3 regions of the Amycolatopsis samaneae genome follow, and region 1 is predicted to be linked to each of the others. Evidence: riboswitches for the same ligand, from Rfam matches in the RefSeq annotation. Region 1 holds a riboswitch; each other region holds the start of a gene.
What was found. A riboswitch is a leader RNA that binds a small molecule or an ion and turns the genes downstream of it on or off. The one in region 1 is predicted to bind S-adenosylmethionine.
Positions count from the first base shown of each region.

Region 2: another riboswitch for S-adenosylmethionine. It lies ahead of ABD987_RS31060 (aminotransferase class V-fold PLP-dependent enzyme); the one in region 1 lies ahead of thrC (threonine synthase).
Region 3: another riboswitch for S-adenosylmethionine. It lies ahead of ABD987_RS16635 (methionine ABC transporter ATP-binding protein); the one in region 1 lies ahead of thrC (threonine synthase).

Region 1 is NZ_BAABHG010000019.1:173,043-175,302, forward strand. It holds gene holA (DNA polymerase III subunit delta) at 1-935, opposite strand, end outside; SAM riboswitch class I at 1,070-1,203, shown strand; gene thrC (threonine synthase) at 1,217-2,260, shown strand, end outside.
Region 2 is NZ_BAABHG010000013.1:113,089-115,348, forward strand. It holds gene ABD987_RS31055 (alpha/beta hydrolase) at 1-617, opposite strand, end outside; SAM riboswitch class IV at 765-879, shown strand; gene ABD987_RS31060 (aminotransferase class V-fold PLP-dependent enzyme) at 919-2,260, shown strand, end outside.
Region 3 is NZ_BAABHG010000006.1:9,505-11,764, forward strand. It holds gene ABD987_RS16635 (methionine ABC transporter ATP-binding protein) at 1-933, opposite strand, end outside; SAM riboswitch class I at 1,151-1,239, opposite strand; gene rsmA (16S rRNA (adenine(1518)-N(6)/adenine(1519)-N(6))-dimethyltransferase RsmA) at 1,355-2,236, opposite strand.

The sequences.
Region 1 (2,260 bases):
AGCGCGTAGTCCGGACTCGCCGCGGCGCCTTTGACCTCGGAGTTGAGCCGCGCGACGACGCGCATCGCGGCCGCGAGACCGTCGGCGTTCCAGCCGCGCGACTGCCCCTGCGCCTTGCGCACCTTCCACGGCGGCATCCCCAGCTCGCCTGCCAGCTGGTTCGGATTGCCCCGCCCGGCGGCGGAAACCCTGGCGATGGTGCGGACGGCGTCCGCGAGCGCGTCGGCGACGAGCACGTGCGGCACGCCGAGCTGCATCGCCCAGCGCAGCTGTTCCAGCGCGGCCGCCCGGTCCCCCGCCACCGCCTTCTCCGCGACCGCGAAACCCGTGACGTCGGCCCGGCCCCGGTGGTACCGGCGCACGGCCTGCTCGTCGACGACGCCACCGGCATCCGCGACGAGCTGGGTCGCCGCCGACGACAGCTCACGCAGATCCGAGCCCACCGCGTCGATCAGCGCGAGCACCGCGGCGCCGTCGGCCTTGCCGCCCGCCCGGCGGATTTCGTTGCGGACGAACGACTCCCGGTCGGCGGCCTTGGTCAGCTTGGCGCATTCGGTGATCTCGGCGCCCGCCTTGCGCAGCGCGGCGGGCAGCGCCTTCGCCGCCTTGCTCCGGCCGCCGCCGGTGTGCACGACGACCAGCACGATGCCGTCCGCGGGTGACTTGACGTAGGACAGCACGGCGTCGGCCAGCTCCTGCGAGATGTCCTGCGCCGCCTCGAGGACGATCACCCGGCCCTCGCTGAACAGGGACGGGCTCACCAGTTCGGCGAGTTCGGGCGCTGTGAGTTCCGACACCCGCGTCCTGGTCATGTCGGCGGTCGGATCGGCCGCCTTCGCGGCGTCCAGCGCGGCGCGGACGGCCCGTTCGATGAGCAGTTCTTCCTCACCGAGCACGAGATGCAGGGGCGCGGTGGCGGTGGCTTGCGCGGTCACCCCCCGATCCTCTCACCCGCCCGGCGGGGCGCCCGCTCCGGTGACACCGGAGCGCCCACCGTGGCACGAGCCGCTCGGGATGCCGTACGGTGTGTCCCGAGGCAGCGCCCACCGGCGCGCCGACAACCGAATACCGCTCATCCAGAGGGGCAGAGGGAACGGCCCGACGAAGCCCCGGCAACCGGCGTCAAGCCTGTCATCCCGCGATCGCGGGATAGCTGACGAACACGGTGCCAATTCCGGCCCGCTTCGGCGGGGCAGATGAGGAAAGGAACCTCGCGATGACCGCAACCCTCGGCACGACCTCCACCACCAAGACCCCGGACCTGGGCCCGGCCGTCGAACTGGTGTCGAAGGAAGAGGGTCACCGGCAGCCGCTCGCTCCGGAATTCGTCTCCGCCGAAGACTTCTCGCCGCTCGAGGTCGCCTACGACTTCGGCCGGGTCCGGCGCGAGGACATCGAGGCCGGCCCGAAGAACATCTGGCGCTACAAGAAACTCCTCCCGGTTCCCTCCAACGTCGAGGAGATCCCCAACACCGAGCCCGGCGGCACCCGGCTGGTCCGGGCCGACCGGCTGGCGAAGGCGCTGGGGGTCAAGCGGATCTGGGTCAAGGACGACACCGGGAACCCGACGCACTCCTTCAAGGACCGCGTCGTCGCCGTGGCGCTCGCGGCCGCCCGCGAGTTCGGGTTCGAGGTGCTGTGCTGTCCCTCCACCGGCAACCTGGCCAACGCCGTCGCCGCCGCGGCCGCCCGCGCGGGCTGGCAGTCGGTCGTGCTGATCCCGAAGACGCTGGAACGCGCCAAGATCCTCACCACCGCGGTGTACGACGGCGCGCTGATCGCCGTCGACGGCAACTACGACGACGTCAACCGCCTCGCCACCGAACTCGCCGCCGAGCAGCCGACCTGGGCCTTCGTGAACGTCAACGTCCGCCCGTACTACTCGGAGGGTTCGAAGACGCTGGCCTTCGAGGTCGCCGAGCAGCTCGGCTGGCGGCTGCCCGAACAGATCGTCGTGCCGATCGCCTCCGGTTCCCAGCTGACCAAGGTGGACAAGGGTTTCCGCGAGCTCGGACAGCTCGGACTGGTGGAAGCCAGCCCCTACAAGGTGTTCGGCGCCCAGGCCACCGGCTGCTCGCCCGTCTCGGCCGCGTTCCGCGCCGGGCACGACGTCGTCCAGCCGGTCAAGCCGGACACCATCGCGCGCTCGCTGGCGATCGGCAACCCGGCCGACGGCCCGTACGTGCTCGACGTGGTCAACCGCACCGGCGGCGCGATCGAGGACGTGACCGACGAGGAGGTCGTCGAGGGCATCCGGCTG
Region 2 (2,260 bases), on a different contig from region 1:
AGCGGCCGCGAGCCGAACCTCCGCTGGCTCGGCGTCATCGACAGGTCGTACGCGCCGAAAAGCAGGTGAGCCGACCGGAACGCGCCGGTGACGCCGTGCCGGTCCCGCAGCCGCAGCAGCGTCAGGACACTGAGATGCGCCCCGGCCGACTCGCCGCCGATCAGCAGTCGTTCGGTCCCGAACTCCGCGGCGGCGTGCCGCACCAGCCAGCGGGCGGCCGCTTCGCAGTCGTCCGGTCCGGCGGGGAACGGGTGTTCCGGGGCGAGGCGGTAGTCCACGCTCACCACGGCCAGCCGCGCCCGCACGGCGAGCCCCCAGAGCCGTTCGTCCTGCCCGTCCGCGGAGCCGAACGCCCAGCCGCCGCCGTGGAGGTGCAGGTAGACGCCGTCGGCGTGATCCGGCACGAAGACCCGCACCCGCACGCCGTCGACGACACGGTCTTCTCCCTGTGGCAGCCGGACCGGCGGCGTGTCACCGCCGAGCCGGTTGCGGCGCAGGCGCGCCAGCTTGGCCGCGTCCGGCGTCCGCCCGCGTGCCGGGCGGCTCGCGGCGGTGGCGGCGAATTTCTCGTTGAACGCCAAGGTTTCGGCGAGGCAGTCCTGATCGATGATCGTCATGTCGCCGACTTTCGCAGCCGTTCGCGACAACCTCCTGTCACCCTTTCCGTGTGAAGCACGTCACGGCGACCTGCGAGAGTGACGGCTGTCTCAGTCACCCGGACGGGGCTGGCTCGGCGCCCGGGATGTCGGCTATCTTCGTCGTCAGGTCATGAGTGCCAGCGCTAAGCCCCGGCTTGCTGGCCGGCAACCCTCCAACCGCGGTGGGGTGCCCCGGGTGAGGACCGGGCCTGTCGCGAGGTGCGGCGGGCAAGCGCGGGCCCCTCGCCGGGGGTCCCCCGGACCGCCGAGGAGGCACCCGATGACACTCGCCGTCAATCACCAGAACACCACCGAAACCCCGGTTACCGTTGCGCCGCAAGGAATTCCGGCGGTCGCCGGTGCCGGGCTGAGCGTTCCGCTCGTCACCGGTGGCGAGATCGGCTACGCGAACCTCGACCACGCCGCGAGCGCGCCCTGTCTGGACGCCGTGCGCCGCGCGGTGGACGAGTTCCTGCCCTGGTACGCGAGCGTGCACCGCGGCGCCGGATTCGCTTCGCAGGTCTCGACGCGGCTTTACGAGCGCACGCGCGACATCCTGCGCCGGTTCGTCGACGCGCGCGCCACCGACACCGTGGTGTTCACCCGCAACACCACCGATTCCTTCAACCTGCTCGCCCGCAGCCTGCCCCGGCACACCTCGGTGGTCGTGTTCGACACCGAGCACCACGCCGCGCTACTGCCGTGGCGTGGCCCGAACGTCCGGCGGATCCCCGCCCCGCGTACCCGGCTCGCCGCGGTGTCCGCTGTGGACGAAGCGCTCGCGGAGTGCCCGCAGGGACCGCGTCTGGTGGTCGTCACCGGAGCGTCCAATGTGACCGGTGAGCTGTTGCCGGTGGCGGAGATCGCCGCGGTGGCCCGCCGGCACGGCGCCCGGATCGCGCTCGACGCCGCGCAACTCGCCCCGCACCGCCGGATTTCCCTGCGGGAGCTGGACGTCGACTACGTCGCGCTGTCCGGCCACAAGCTGTACGCCCCGTTCGGCGCCGGCGCGCTGATCGGCCGCGCGGACTGGCTGCGCGCCGCGCAGCCGTACCTCGCCGGCGGGGGCGCGACCAAGCTCGTCACGGGCGAGGCCGACGAACTCGCCGTCGTCTGGAACGACGGGCCGGAACGGCACGAGGCCGGTTCGCCCAACACCGTCGGCGTGTACGCGCTGGGCGTGGCGTGCGAGCAGCTCGCCGCCCACTGGGACGCGGTCGGCGCGCACGAGGAGATCCTGCTTTCCCGGCTGCGCAAGGGTCTCGCCGCGATTCCGGGCTGCGCCGAGCTGCGGCTGTTCGACGCGCCGGTGGACCGCGTCGGCACGGTCAGCTTCGTGGTCGACGGGTTCGAACCCGGCTGGCTGGCGGCGGTGCTGTCGGCCGAGTACGGCATCGGCGTGCGCGACGGCGCCTTCTGCGCGCACGTGGCGACGAAGCGGCTCATCGGCGTCGCCGGGGGAGCGGGCCGGCAGGCGGTGCGGGTCAGCCTCGGGCTCGGCAGCACCACCGAACACGTCGACCGGCTCGTGCTCGCGCTGCGGCAGATCGTCGCCCGTGGCGCCCGGTGGGAGTACACGAAGCAGGACGGCCGCTGGGCCCCGGTCGGCGATCCGCGCGCAC
Region 3 (2,260 bases), on a different contig from region 1:
GTCCGACCGCTCACCGCGGACACCGAGCCGGAACCGGCCCACCGGGGTGTCCCCGACGCGGGTGATGCCGCCGCCGATGGTGGCGAGCTCGACGTCGAAGCGGCCCGCCGCCTCGGGGAGCAGGGCACCGACCGACGCGAAGCCGATCAGCACGACGTCCACCGCGCGGTCGTAGCGCGCGGACTGCGCGCGGGTGGTCTCGATCGCGGGCAGCAGGGCCTGCGCGGTGCGGCTGGCCGGGTCGGAGATCAGGTCCAGCACGGTGCCGCGTTCGAGGACGGCGCCGTCCTCCAGCACCGCGACGTCGTCGCACACGCGCCGCACCACGGTCGTGTCCGGGGTGGTGACCACGATCGTGACGCCCAGCTCGGCCCTGGCGCGGTCGAGCACGGTCAGCACGGCGCCCGCCTCGTCGGCGCTGACACCGGAGGTCGGGTCGTCGGCCAGCAGCACCGACGGGCCCGCGGCAAGGGCCTTCGCGACGGCGACCCGGCGCAGCTGGCCCTCGGTCAGCTCGGCAGGGCGCTGGGCGGCGCGCGGGGTGAGCCCGACGAGGTCGAGCAGCGTGCCCACCCGGCTGCGGCGCTGCGGCCCGTCCACCCCCAGCTGTTCCAGCGGGGTGGCGATGTTGCCCGCGATGGTCCGCTCGGCGATCAGCTCCGGCTTGGTGCCGACCACGCCGAGCTGACGGCGGATCTCGCGAAGGCGCCTGCCGTCGAGCGTGCCGGTGTTGAGGCCGTCGAGCCGGACCACGCCGCGGTCGGGGCGCTCCTGCAGCGCGATGCACCGGGCGAGGGTGGACTTGCCCGAGCCGGCCGGGCCGACCACGCCGAAGAGGGAACCGGCCTGCACGTCGACGCTCACGTCCCGCAGCGCGACGACCGGATTTCCGTTGTGGGGAAAGGATTTGGTCAGGTTTTCGACAGTGATCACGAAAGGCTCCAGAAGCTGGGCGCAGCACCCCGCGGGCGCGCCGACCGTTCACCAATTGACCGTCCAAATTGGACGGTGCTCACGAAGTGGAATGCAGGCGGAAGAACTCAGGCGAGAACGGTGGAGCGTCGACACGCACAGACCGTGCGGCGACCTTCATCGACTACGCGCCGCCTGGTGAGCAGGAGCGGGCGGGCAACCCTCTTCATGGAAGTGGCCTCCATCGGTCCTGGCGGTAGCACCTGCCCGGTGGGGTGGTTGCTGCGACTTCGGCGAGCCAGGTCTCTCAGTCGCTCGGGATGGACGCATTGAGTAAAACCGATCCCATGGATTGAACGCAAGCCCATAGGCGCAGATCACACGACTGGCCGTGTCCGGAAACCGGGATCAGGCGGCCACGCGGCCCTTCACGGGAAAGCGGTCACGCACCGGATGCGCGCGACGCCGCCACGATGCGCGCGAAGTCGCCGACACCGAGCTGTTCGCCCCTGGTCTTCGGATCGATCCCCGCCGCGGTGAGCAGCGCGCCCGCGCGCTCCGCAGAACCCGCCCACCCGGCGAGCGCCGCGCGCAGGGTTTTCCGCCGCTGCGCGAAGGCCGCGTCCACGACGGCGAACAGGGCCTCCCTGTCCACCCCGCCCGACGCGTTCACTTCGTCCACTGTGGACTCGAAATCCGTGCGCTCGAAGGAAACCAGCGCGGAATCGACGTTGGGTACCGGCCAGAACACCGACCGTGGCACGGCGGCGACCTTGCGGGCCCTGCCGTACCAGGCGAGCTTGACGCTGGGCACGCCGTAGATCCGGCCGCCCGGCCCGGCGGCCATCCGGTCGGCGACCTCGGTCTGCACCATGACGAGACCGCGCGCGAGCGAGGGCAGCTCGGCGAGCAGGTGCAGCACGACGGGCACCGCGACGTTGTAGGGCAGGTTCGCGACCAGTGCCACCGGCTCGGCGGGCAGTTCGGCGGCCCGGACGCGGAGCGCGTCGGCACCGACCACCGTCAGCCTCCCGGCGGCCTCCGCGCCGCGCTCGGCGACCGTCACGGGCAGCCGCTCAGCGAGTACGGGATCGATCTCGACGGCGATCACCTCGGCACCGGTGCCGAGCAGCCCGAGGGTCAGCGAGCCGAGCCCCGGCCCGACCTCGAGGACGACGTCACCCGCCCCGACGCCGGCGAGCTCGACGATGCGCCGGACGGTGTTCGGATCGTGCACGAAGTTCTGGCCGAGCTTCTTCGTCGGCCGGACGTCCAGCTCGGCCGCGAGCCCCCTGATCTCGGCAGGGCCAAGCAGTTCCACCACCGGCAGATCGTACCCAGCGTCCGG